Regions from separate parts of the Brevibacillus sp. SAFN-007a genome, predicted to be linked through region 3. Evidence: riboswitches for the same ligand, from Rfam matches in the RefSeq annotation. Region 3 holds a riboswitch; each other region holds the start of a gene.
The links. Region 3 has a riboswitch for lysine ahead of ACTHO6_RS14985 (aspartate kinase). Riboswitches for the same ligand answer to the same signal wherever they lie in the genome.
Positions count from the first base shown of each region.

Region 1: linked by a shared signal. The riboswitch ahead of dapD (2,3,4,5-tetrahydropyridine-2,6-dicarboxylate N-acetyltransferase) and the one ahead of ACTHO6_RS14985 (aspartate kinase) in region 3 are both predicted to bind lysine.
Region 2: linked by a shared signal. The riboswitch ahead of ACTHO6_RS19840 (amino acid permease) and the one ahead of ACTHO6_RS14985 (aspartate kinase) in region 3 are both predicted to bind lysine.

Region 1 covers NZ_JBQCKK010000005.1:191,252-195,343, reverse strand. The annotation lists gene ACTHO6_RS08895 (EcsC family protein) at 1-173, shown strand, start outside; gene ACTHO6_RS08890 (GNAT family N-acetyltransferase) at 174-719, opposite strand; gene ACTHO6_RS08885 (flavodoxin) at 822-1,265, opposite strand; lysine riboswitch at 1,422-1,611, shown strand; gene dapD (2,3,4,5-tetrahydropyridine-2,6-dicarboxylate N-acetyltransferase) at 1,729-2,439, shown strand; gene ACTHO6_RS08875 (aspartate aminotransferase family protein) at 2,454-3,668, shown strand; gene ACTHO6_RS08870 (N-acetyldiaminopimelate deacetylase) at 3,672-4,092, shown strand, end outside.
Region 2 covers NZ_JBQCKK010000029.1:11,408-15,499, forward strand. The annotation lists gene ACTHO6_RS19835 (DinB family protein) at 143-637, shown strand; lysine riboswitch at 755-941, shown strand; gene ACTHO6_RS19840 (amino acid permease) at 1,055-2,494, shown strand; gene ACTHO6_RS19845 (TolC family protein) at 2,681-3,730, shown strand; gene ACTHO6_RS19850 (aminotransferase) at 3,894-4,092, opposite strand, start outside.
Region 3 covers NZ_JBQCKK010000014.1:25,440-29,531, reverse strand. The annotation lists gene uvrC (excinuclease ABC subunit UvrC) at 6-1,787, shown strand; lysine riboswitch at 1,875-2,061, shown strand; gene ACTHO6_RS14985 (aspartate kinase) at 2,307-3,548, shown strand; gene ACTHO6_RS14980 (DUF2507 domain-containing protein) at 3,675-4,092, opposite strand, start outside.

The DNA of each region.
Region 1 (4,092 bases), on a different contig from region 3:
CAGAAAATTTCGGCTGGAAAAAGCTGCTTCAACTGGTGCCGATTGCGGGAATCCTGTTCGGGGCGTACCTGAATCGCTCAACCGTCCAGGATGTCGCCGAGGCGGGGAGAATGCTGTATCGCAAGCGGCGGATTCTGGAGCGGTTGCGCGCACAGCAACACAAAGAGGAATGATTAGCTCCAGTCCTCTGCCGTGATCGCAAACAAGAGGTGATCTTCCCACACGCCGTTGATTTGCAAATAGCGCAAGGACAAGCCTTCGTGGCGAAAGCCGTTTTTCTCCAACACGCGGATGGAGGGAGTATTGCGGGGCATGACAGCGGCCTGTACGCGGTGCAGCCCGGCTTCCTGGAAGGCGTACGCGAGCGCAAGCCGTACGGCCGCAGTGGTGTAGCCTTTGCCGTTGCAGGCTTCATCCATGAAGTAGCCGATGGTCGCGTTTTGCCAGGCGCCGCGCACAACGTTTGACAGAGCGACGCGGCCGATCATTTCGTCCGTGTCGCGCAAAAACACGCCAAAGGCGAAGGCGGTCCCTGCTGCAAAGTCTTGCTCCGCTTGCGCAATTTGCGCCTCCTGACCGCTCAGCGTCAGGAAGGCGGCGGAGCGCAGCGGCTCGAACGGTTGCAGGAAGGCATGATTACGCAGCCGAAGCTTCAGAAGCTCGGCTGCGTCATGTGCTTGCAGTGGTCGCAAGTAGACCGTATGTGTATGTAACGTCATGATACCAATCCTCCTTCTTGAGAAAAGATGGATCGACATTCTATCATGACAGCGCTTGCTTGAAAAGGATTTTTTTGGACAACTTCTTTTCCGGCGCTGGTCTTAGCCGAGCAGCTCGGAGAAGGAAACGCCAAATGCTTTACAAATCTCCACTTCTTTTGCGTTTGGAGAAAGCTCGATTTTCAGACCTTCCAGCGGAGTTTCGGCTCCAAGCTCGCTCGCTTTTTTCAGCAGCGTATCTACAGCAGCGCCGACATGCTCGTAAGCGGAATCGCAGGAACCGAATGCGGCTACTTTTTTGCCGCTCAAGTCGATATCGTTCATTTCTTCGTAAAAATCCAGGAATTCGTCTGGAAGATCGCCGTCCCCCCATGTATAGGCGCCGAGCAAAATGGCATCGTAGTCTTCCAGTTCCTTGGCAGTCGCATCCATGACTTCTTTTATCTCCAGGTCTTTTCCGGTGGAACGAATCCCTGCGGCAATGGCTTCAGCCACTTCCTGTGTATTTCCTGTCATGCTTGCGTAAACCATCAAAATGCGGCTCATAATAACGTAAACCCTCCAAATAAGATAATGAAAATCATTCTCACAAAAATAAAATAATGAAAATGATTCTCGATGTCAACACTTATTTTTCTTTCCCTAAAGCTGTTGCCACAAAGGATTGGTTTTGGTAGAGTAAAATGAAATGATAATAGTGGAAGTCTAAATAGAGGTGCGCTGAAGATGAGTACGTCTTTTCGTCATCTGCCAGGGGGCAGGAGAAGAAGGAAAGGCTGAGGCGCCGAAGCTGTTGCTGTTCCCCTCGGATAGCGGCGGCTGGGGTGATTCATGAACAATGAACATCCTGTCACAAAAGGCAATTGCCTGTTTGTGGAGCGCTATTTACGATTTGCTTGAGCAGTATGGAAAGCAATGAGATAGCGAATGCACTCATTGCTTTTTTTGTCGGGAGAGCGGTTTGCTTTCGTTGACAGGCACGTTTTTTATCAAAAAGGAGGATGTACCAGTGAACATGATGGATGCCAATGAAATTATCGCGTTTATTCAAAAAAGCGAAAAGAAAACACCCGTGAAAGTATATGTGAAAGGCAAGCTGGAGGGCATTGACTTCGGTGCCGGCTCCAAGACGTTTATCACAGGCGAGACTGGCGTTGTGTTTGGCGAATGGAAAGAAATCGAGCCGGTGCTGGCTGCGAACGCGGACAAAATCGAAGACTACGTGGTCGAAAGCGACCGCCGCAATTCGGCGATTCCGCTGCTCGACACCAAAGGAATCCAGGCGCGCATCGAGCCAGGCGCGATCATCCGCGACCAGGTGACAATCGGCAACAACGCCGTCATCATGATGGGCGCTACCATCAACATCGGTGCCGTGATTGGCGAAGGCACGATGATCGACATGAACGCTGTCGTCGGCGGTCGCGGAACGATCGGGAAAAACTGCCACATCGGCGCCGGCGCTGTCATCGCAGGTGTCATCGAACCGCCTTCCGCGCAACCAGTCGTCGTAGAAGATGACGTCGTGGTCGGTGCCAACGCCGTGATTCTGGAAGGCGTTCGCGTAGGAAAAGGCGCGGTTGTGGCAGCGGGCGCGGTCGTCATTGAAGACGTGCCGCCATACGTTGTGGTAGCCGGTACGCCGGCGCGCGTCATTAAACAGATCGACGACAAAACGCGTTCCAAGACGGAGATCAAGCAGGAGCTACGTCAACTGTAGGGGAGAGAGCGCACATGGACTGGCGTACGCTTGATGAACAATACATCGTCTCTTCCTACAAACGTCTGCCGATCGCGATTGAAAAAGGGGAAGGCAACTACCTGTACGACACGGCGGGAAAAAAATATTTGGATTTGTTCACGGGGCTGGCCGTCAATGTGCTGGGACACTCCCATCCGCGGATCGTTCAGGCGCTGCGCGAACAGGGCGAGCGCTTCCTGCACATTTCCAACGTATTTTTGAACCAGCCGGCAATCCGCCTGGCCCAGCGGCTGGTGGAGCAGACGATCCCGGGAAAAGTATTTTTCACCAATTCCGGTGCGGAAGCGACCGAAGCCGCGATCAAAATGATCCACAAATGGACGAAGGCAGAAGGCGCCGGGCGCGAGGGGATTGTCGTCTTGCGCAACAGCTTTCACGGCAGAACCTTGGGCGCGGTGCGGCTGACCAGACAGGCCCATGTGTATCAGGATTTTCCGCAGCCCGATTTTCCGGTGTACGAGATTGATCCAGAGGATGCGGACGGCCTGCGGGCGATTTGCCGCGATGCGAAGCCGGCTGCTGTCCTGATGGAGCCTGTGCTCGGCTCCGGAGGGGTCGTGCCCCTGTCGGAAGCGTTTTTGCGCGAGGTGGCGGCGATTTGCCAGCAGGAAGGCATGCTGTTTGCGATGGATGAAATCCAGACAGGCATGGGACGTACCGGGAAGCTGTTTGCCTACCAGCACGCAGGCGTGACGCCGGATTTGATCCTGTTTGCCAAAGGAGTAGGCGGGGGGCTTCCGCTCGGCGGCGTGATTGCCGGGACGAAGCTGATGAACCAGTTCAAGCCGGGCGACCACGGGACGACCTTTGCGCCGTCGCCGCTTTCGGCGGCCCTCGGCAACGTGGTGCTGGATGAGCTGCTCGATCCTGCTTTTGCCGCTCGCGTGGACGAAGTGATCGCGTACTTGTGGGCGGGGCTGGAAGCGCTGCGCGCGCGTCTCCCGGAACAGCTCCAGGCGCTGCGCGGAAAAGGCATGATGGTCGGCATCCCGCTCAGTGCCACCCCGGAAGAGGTCAGCCGTTTGCAGCAGGCCATGCTCGATCGCGGCATTCTCGTGGACGTGACGCAAAAGACAATCGTGCGCCTGCTACCGCCGCTCACCTTGACCAAAGAAGACGTCGACCTTTTCCTGGACAGCTTTGCAGCGGAACTCGCTGTGCGGCACGGGGCCAAAGGGGAGGCGTAAACCATGGCGACATCGCTGTTTACCCAGATTCGGCGCGACCTGCACCAGATTCCGGAGCCGGGCTTTGCCGAGGTGAAGACGCAGAAGTATTTGCTCGATTACCTGGAACGGCTCCCGCAGGACCGGATGCAGATCAAGACGTGGCGCACCGGAATTCTCGTCCGGATCGCCGGGGAGAGTCCAAAGCGCACGATCGCCTGGCGCGCAGACATGGACGGCTTGCCGATTGCCGAAGAGACGTCGTATCCGTTTCGCTCGCGGCACGAAGGCTACATGCACGCGTGCGGACACGACATGCATATGGCCATCGCACTCGGGCTTGTGACGCATTTTGTGGAGCACCCGATTGCCGATGACCTGCTGTTTGTGTTTCAGCCCGCAGAAGAGGGGCCAGGCGGCGCGAAGCCGATGCTGGAGAGCGAGG
Region 2 (4,092 bases), on a different contig from region 3:
TCGTTTGTTTTGCTTCTTGTATCAAAACCGTGCGTATGATACCCTTTTTGTAACGACCATAATCAGTTTAGATGGTTACGAATTGCTTCTTAGTGCCATTATACCGTTTCACCAATCTGTTTCACAGACGAGGAGGAAACCCATGAATCGGATGGAACTGCTTGTTCATGAATGGGAATGCACGTACGACAAGGAAGACTGGTATCCGCCGCTTAAAGATGCCCTGTCCGGCGTAACGGCTGCGCAAGCAAGCTGGCGGCCGGAAGGCGAAGCAGCCAACACGATTTGGGAAAATGTCAGCCACCTGCTTTACTTCAAGGAGCGCTTGCTGCATCGCCTGTCCGGCACGGATTTTTCCGGTACCGCCGAGACGAACGACGACACGTTCCGGCCTTCGGGAACGCCCGATGACGAAGCAGCCTGGCAGGCCACCGTGCAGCGGATGGAAACCGTCCATCGCCAGATTCATGAACGTCTCGTCGCTCTGTCAGACGAGGCGTTCGACCAGCCGCTTCCGAACATCCCGACCGGACAAAGCGTGATGAGCATCATCCTGCACGACGCTTTTCATACGGGGCAAATCGTGCAAATCCGCAAGTTGCAAGGCTCCTGGCCCGCCCGCCGCTCCTTTTTATAGCCAAAACTGCTCCCCTAGCAATATCTTGAAACCAAACTTTTTTCATTGCGAAATCGCCATCAATCATATATAGTTGATAAATAAATCAACTTCATACATGTTATCCTCATCATTCACGGTGAGGATAGAGGTCGCGGCTTTTATGTCATCCTGTACGAGATTCAGAGAAAATCAATGACTCCAGGAAAGGGAAAAGCCGCCGAAGCTCATGACGTATCTCTGTGCGCATGGGCTGGGGCTGTACCCGAAAGGGACAGAACTGTCACGTTTGCTTGCCGGGCAAACGTGGTGTGCTATCTTCAGTGAAGGCTTGGTGGGGATTGGATCATACCGCCCTGTGCTGTTTTTTGGCTATTGGCGGTTTTTTCGTTTCCGACCGACCTTCTCAAATTTTTAGAAAGGTCGTGCAAGTATCGTATGTCACAGAATCAACTGCAACGTGGTTTGAAAGCCCGCCATCTGACGATGATCGCCATTGGCGGCTCAATCGGAACGGGTCTGTTCCTGGCGAGCGGAGGCTCGATTCACGAGGCCGGACCGGGCGGAGCCCTGGTTGCCTACATCGCTATCAGTATCATGGTTTACTTTTTGATGACCAGCTTGGGGGAAATGGCAGCCTTCATGCCGGTATCCGGCTCGTTTTCTACGTACGCCACCAAATTCGTCGATCCGTCCCTCGGCTTTGCGCTGGGCTGGAATTACTGGTACAACTGGGCGATTACGATTGCCGTCGAGCTATCCGCCGCGGCACTGATTATGAAATACTGGTTCCCGGATACTCCCGCCATTTTGTGGAGTGCCCTGTTCCTCTGCCTGATGGTTGCTCTGAATTTGTTGTCTGTCAAAAGCTACGGCGAATCCGAATACTGGTTTGCCCTAATTAAAGTCATAACGGTCATCGTCTTTATCGTGATCGGTGTCCTGATGATTTTCGGCATCATGGGCGGCGAAGCAGTCGGCTTCCAAAACTTTACCAAAGGCGACGCGCCATTCAACGGCGGATTCATGGCCCTTCTCGGTGTGTTCATGATTGCCGGGTTCTCGTTCCAGGGAACCGAGCTGGTCGGTGTAGCGGCCGGGGAGAGCGAAGACCCTGCCCGCAACATCCCGAAAGCGATCCGCCAGATTTTTTGGCGCATCTTGCTCTTCTATATTTTCGCCATCCTGATTATCGGGCTGCTCGTACCGTACGACAATCCGAATCTGATCAGCGGAGATATTACGGATATTGCCATCAGTCCGTTTACGATCGTGTTTGAAAAAGCAGGCTTTGCCTTTGCCGCCTCCGTGATGAACGCAGTGATCCTCACGTCCGTTCTGTCGGCGGGGAACTCGGGCATGTACGCATCCACCCGTATGCTGTGGACGCTGGCGAAGGAAGGCAAAGCGCCCAAATGGTTTGCCAAAGTGACACGCAATGGCGTTCCGGTCAACGCCCTCATCATGACAGCGGCCATCGGTGCCCTGGCGTTTTTGTCCTCGTTGTTTGGCGATGGCGAAGTGTACGTGTGGCTGTTGAATGCTTCCGGCATGTCCGGGTTCATCGCCTGGCTTGGAATCGCCGTCAGCCATTACCGCTTCCGCAAAGCTTATCTGGCGCAAGGACGCGATCTGCGCGATTTGCCGTACCGGGCGAAGCTGTTCCCGTTTGGTCCGATCTTCGCCTTCATCATTTGCTGCATCGTCATTATCGGCCAGAACTACTCCGCGTTCATTGGCGGAGAAATCGACTGGAACGGCGTGTTCGTCTCCTACATCGGCCTGCCGCTGTTTTTGATCGTCTGGCTCGTGTACAAATATACGAAAAAAAGCAAGCTGGTGCCGCTGAACAAAGTCGATCTCAGCATGGACGAATAAGAAAAAGCGTCGCCACAGCCCAACAGATTCCCTCCCTCGCAGGGAATCTGTTTTTGTTTACGAAAAATTTATTTCCTCTTCCGTTTCATATTGACGAATATATGTGGGAACTATATAATGTTCATGAAATTCGATAATGATAATCGTTATCATTACAATTTCTTACATTTTATAGGAGGTAATACCATGAAATCCAGATTGTCCAAACACCTTTCTACTACCACCCTGGTCGCCGCTCTCTTGGCAGGCAATGTCCATCTGGCTCTGGCCGCTGAGCCTCTCGCAGCAGCGGAACAGACGCAAATTACTTCCTTGTCTCTTGCGCATGCCGTCGAAAAAGCGCTGAAAAACAACGTGGATCTGGAACTGCTGCAACTCACCTACGACAACACTCGCTATGAAACACTCATGACGCTGCGGGATAAAGCACTGATCAAGAAAGAGGACATCAATACGCTGGACGAAGCCAAAAGCAAATACGAAGACACCGCCAGCGCGCAAAAAAATCTGCTGATGGACGAAGCCTCGTATACCGATTTGAAAAACAGCTTGCAACTGCAAGTACAAAAAGCTTACTTTGAAGCTCAATCTCTCGCGGAAAAAATCAAGCTGCAAAAGAACAGCATGCAGCGCCAAACCTGGTCCTCCAACCGCGATGCCAAAGAAAACCTGGCTGAATTGGAGAACAGCTACAAACAGGCATTGGCCAAGCTCAATGAGCTGCTGAACGAAAAAGCGGACAAGCAATGGCTGCTGGAAACCAGCAAACTCGCCTCTGCCCCACTGGCTACACTGGAAGAAACCAAAGCTCTCGCCTTCCAAAAACGTCCGGACATGGTAAAAGCGGAAGCAGAAAGAGCCTTTGCCCAAGTAAAAGTGGACTATATCTCCGAGTACTCCGCGATCAGTACATATAAAGGAAGAATCGCACTGAACGACTTGCGCAAAGCGGAAATCTTGAAGCAACAGCTCCAGAAAAAAGTGGAGCAAGAAGTGAGCGCCAACTACGAAAATGCCGTCGCCGCGAAAAAAGCGCTGGATGAAAGCAATGCAGCCAAAGAGGAAGCATGGAAAGACTATCAAGCCGCCTTATTCGATTACGCGAACAAAAAAGTATCCTTGCATGACCTGATCGAAAAAGAAGCCGAATTGTTTGATTCCGAAATCAAAGCAGCCGATTCCCTCTATCAATACAACATCGCTGTCAGCACCTTGAATCAATCTGTCGGTTTCTAATATTTCGCGATACGAAATATCTGATCTCATTTTTCCTTTCGATTCCGATTCGCTCCGCTAGCTTCGCCAGCACTTAATCAAGGCCCCGCGCCTTCTTAAATATAGAGCAAGAACAAAAAAAGCAGACGTCGTCCCCCTGGGGACCGTCCGCTTTTTTTGTTGGTTACGACAATCGTCCCATCAAGCGCTCCATCCGCTCCAGCGCCTTTTTCAGCTGCTCCATGGATGTCGCATACGAGCAGCGAATATGTCCTTGCCCGCTCTCGCCGAACACATCTCCTGGCACCACTGCCACTTTTTCTTCCATCAGCAGCTTTTCCGCAAACGCAGCCGAGCTCAGTCCTGTGGCAGCCACAGAAGGG
Region 3 (4,092 bases):
CAGCCATGAACCGTACCTTGAAAGACAAGCTGGCTGTACTGCCAGAAAAGCCCGGCTGCTACCTGATGAAAAATGCAAGCGGGGAAATTATATACGTCGGCAAGGCCAAGGTGCTGAAAAACCGCGTGCGTTCGTACTTTACCGGAAGCCATAACGGGAAGACGCAGCTTCTGGTCAGCGAGATCGCGGACTTTGAGTATATCGTGGTGTCGTCTGCGATCGAGGCGCTGCTTTTGGAGTGCAACCTGATCAAAAAGCACGACCCGCGCTATAACGTCATGCTTCGCGACGACAAGACCTACCCGTACATCAAGATTACGAACGAAGCGCAGCCGCGGCTGGAGATTACCCGCAAGGTGCTGAAGGACAAGGCGAAATACTTCGGGCCGTACCCGAATGCAGGCGACGCATCCGAGGTGAAAAAGCTGCTCGATCGGCTCTATCCCTTACGCAAATGCCGGAATATGCCCAAACAGGTTTGCTTGTACTACCATCTGGGCCAATGTCTCGCTCCCTGTGTGAACGAGGTGTCGGCTGAGGAAAACCAGCGCTTGGTGGATGAGATCAGCCGATTCCTCGACGGCGGACATGAGCAGATGAAGCAGCAGCTGACGGAGAAAATGCTCCAGGCCGCAGAGGCGCTGGAGTTTGAGCGGGCCAAGGAATTCCGCGATCAGATCAAGAGCATTGAAGCGGTGATGGAGAAGCAGAAAATTACGTTTACCGATACGGTTGACCGCGACATTATCGGCTTTGCGGTGGAAAAAGGCTGGATGTGCATTCAAATTTTTTACATGCGCCAGGGCAAGATGATCGAGCGTCAAACGACCTCCTTCCCCTACTACGGAAGCGAGAGCGAGGACTTCATGTCCTACGTCACCCAGTTTTACTACGACAAGCAAAACGCGCTGCCCAAAGAAATTTTGCTGCCGGAGGAAAGCGAGCCGGAACTGCTTGCCGAGTGGCTGGGAGTCAAGGTGTTGACGCCCAAGCGCAGCAAAAAGCGCGAGCTGGTGGAGATGGCTTGTGAAAACGCACGGATTGCGCTGCAAGAAAAGTTCGCCCTGATGTCCAAGGACGACGCGCGGACGGTTCAGGCGGTGCACAACCTGGGGCACGTGCTGGGGATCGGCGTCCCTCATCGGATCGAGGCGTTCGACAACTCCAACATCCAGGGAACCGAGCCGGTGTCGGCGATGGTTGTCTTTACAGACGGCCGTCCGGACAAAAAGGAATACCGCAAGTTCAAAATCAAGACGGTCGAAGGGCCGGACGACTACGGCTCCATGCGCGAGGTGATTCGCAGACGGTATTCGCGCTTGTTGAAGGAAAACCAGCCGCTGCCCGATCTGATCGTCATCGACGGGGGCAAGGGACAGATCAGCGCCGCCATGGACGTGCTGGAAAACGAGCTGGGGCTGTACATTCCCGTCTGTGGTCTGGCCAAAGACGACAAGCACAAAACGGCGCAGCTGTTGTACGGCGATCCGCCGGAGCCGGTGAATTTGAAGCGGGACAGCTACGAGTTCTATTTGCTGCAGCGCATTCAGGACGAGGTGCACCGTTTTGCGATTACGTTTCACCGACAATCCCGGACGAAGACGATGCTCTCCTCGAAGCTCGACGAAATACCGGGCATCGGCGAGAAGCGGCGCAAGCTGTTGTTTACCCATTTTGGCTCGCTGAAAAAAATGCGTGAGGCGACGGTGGAGGATTTTCGGCAACTGGGAATCGGCGACAAACTGGCCAAACAGATTTTGGCCCATTTGCGCAAGCTGGAATCCTAGCGTTTTTTGCAAAGAAGCAATTGAACCGCCGGGATTCCCATGATATAATGCCTTTCAAACAGAATATGTAGCCTCACTTCCCTTATGAAGTGAGGTAGAGGCGCGAAAACCAAGAGTACCACCCTGAGATCGGGTATCTGTGAAGGGAGCGGGAAAGGGGAATTCGCCGAAGTGTGGAGAAAAACCCGTAGTTCTCCATGCTGGGCCTGCATTGAACAAATGCAGGACTGTCATCTGGCTCGTAACCGGTGCCAGATGGAGAGCTATCTCACGGTGTGTCAATGGGAGCATGGATCGGTGTCGACCTGTCATGCTGCCTTGTCCGCGTGTATTTGGGAAGGAGGAATCGGCATGTCGAAACAGTAGGCAGCGGCAGGACTCATTCCTGGTCGGTGCCTTTTTTGCAAAGTGACAGGAAAAATTTTCTAGAAATAGACCGCATGGAAACAAGCGAATCCTAACGAGAGAAAACGATATAGTCTGTGAATATGTGGATATGAGAAAAGGGAGAGAAGCCGCATGGGGTTGATCGTGCAGAAATACGGAGGCACCTCTGTAGGAACCATTGAGCGAATTTTACGAGTTGCGGACCGAATCATCAGCTACAAAGAGGAAGGGCATGACCTGGTAGTCGTCGTGTCTGCGATGGGCAAATCTACGGACGTCCTGGTAGATATGGCCAAGCAGATCAGCGCCTACCCTTCCGAGCGAGAGATGGATATGCTGCTGACCACGGGGGAGCAGGTATCGATCGCCCTTCTCGCCATGGCCTTGCATGCCAAGGGGTACGACGCTATCTCTTTGACTGGCTGGCAGGCAGGAGTGACGACGGAAGCCATTCACGGCCGGGCGCGGATCAAGCAGATCGATCCACAGCGCATCCAGGCAGAGCTCGCTCGCGGCCGGGTCGTGATCGTGGCCGGATTCCAGGGGATTAGCGACGAAGGAGAGATTACGACGCTTGGACGCGGCGGTTCGGATACATCGGCGGTTACCCTGGCAGCCAGCCTGAATGCCGACAAATGCGAAATTTTTACAGACGTTGCCGGTGTCTACACGGCCGACCCGCGTCTGGTGCCGGCGGCCAGCAAGCTGGATACGATCTCGTACGACGAGATGCTGGAGCTCGCCAATCTCGGGGCAGGCGTCCTGCATCCGCGCTCGGTAGAGGCGGCGAAAAAATACAAGGTACGGCTGGTGGTTCGCTCCAGCTTTACGGCCGAAGAGGGGACGAACGTTGAGGAGGTTGCCAACATGGAAACAGGAAGAGTAGTAAGTGGAGTCGCGCACGACGAGGATGTCGCCAAAGTCACGGTAGTCGGCATGCCTGCCAAGGTGGGAACGCTGTCCCGCCTGTTCAATACGCTGGCGAACAATCAGGTGAACGTGGACATCATCATTCAAAGCTCCTACGATGCGGCTGTCACGAACATTTCGTTTACGGTTGCGGCAGATGACTTGAAGAAGGCGCTGGATACGCTGGAAAACAACAAAGCGGAGCTGGGCTTCGAAAAAGTTGATTTCGAGCAAAACTTGACCAAAGTGTCCATCGTCGGCTCCGGCATGGTGAACAATCCGGGGGTGGCTGCCGAGATGTTCCGCGTTTTGGCTGAAAAAGAAATTTCCATTAAGATGGTTTCGACGTCGGACATCAAAGTGTCTTGCGTCATTCCTGCCGGTCAAACCGAGCTTGCCGTCCGCAGCCTGCATACGGCATACGGACTCGATGTGGCGGAAACGGCAGTCGTGCACGGCTTATAAGAAGCAAATGCTCCCTCGCCCACGGGCAGAGGGGGCATCTTTTTGAATGTTTCGCGGGGCCGCTGCTTTGGCAATGCCAAAAGGGCCGCTGTGTCCCGCACAAAGGCGAACGAGGCGAACGTTTGCTTATGTTTGCGTCCGCACCTTGATCAGAATGCGGGACGAGCTGTCGATCTCCAGTTGTGCGGACGTGTCCCTGCCCTTCCACTGCTCGATGCTGCCAGCGATGATTCCCGCTTCCAGGGACAGGGTGCGGCTGAGTCGCTCGGGCGTTTGATAGTCGCGGATGGTGTGCGTGAGCTTGTAGACGATTGCGTCTGCCGTCTCTTCCACGAGATCGAGCTGCCCCAGCCCCAGGCGGATAAACGGGAGGATCGGGCCTGTAGAAGACCGGATCGGAATTTTCCGGCCGATGTCTTTTCCCAGCCAGTACAAGATCGGGCTTTCGCTGTCTCCCAACAAGGCGTTCGTCAATGTTTCGCGGAGCAGATGGTAGCCGAGATAGGGCATGTGCAAACGCTCGGCAATCGGAATGGTTTCGGGC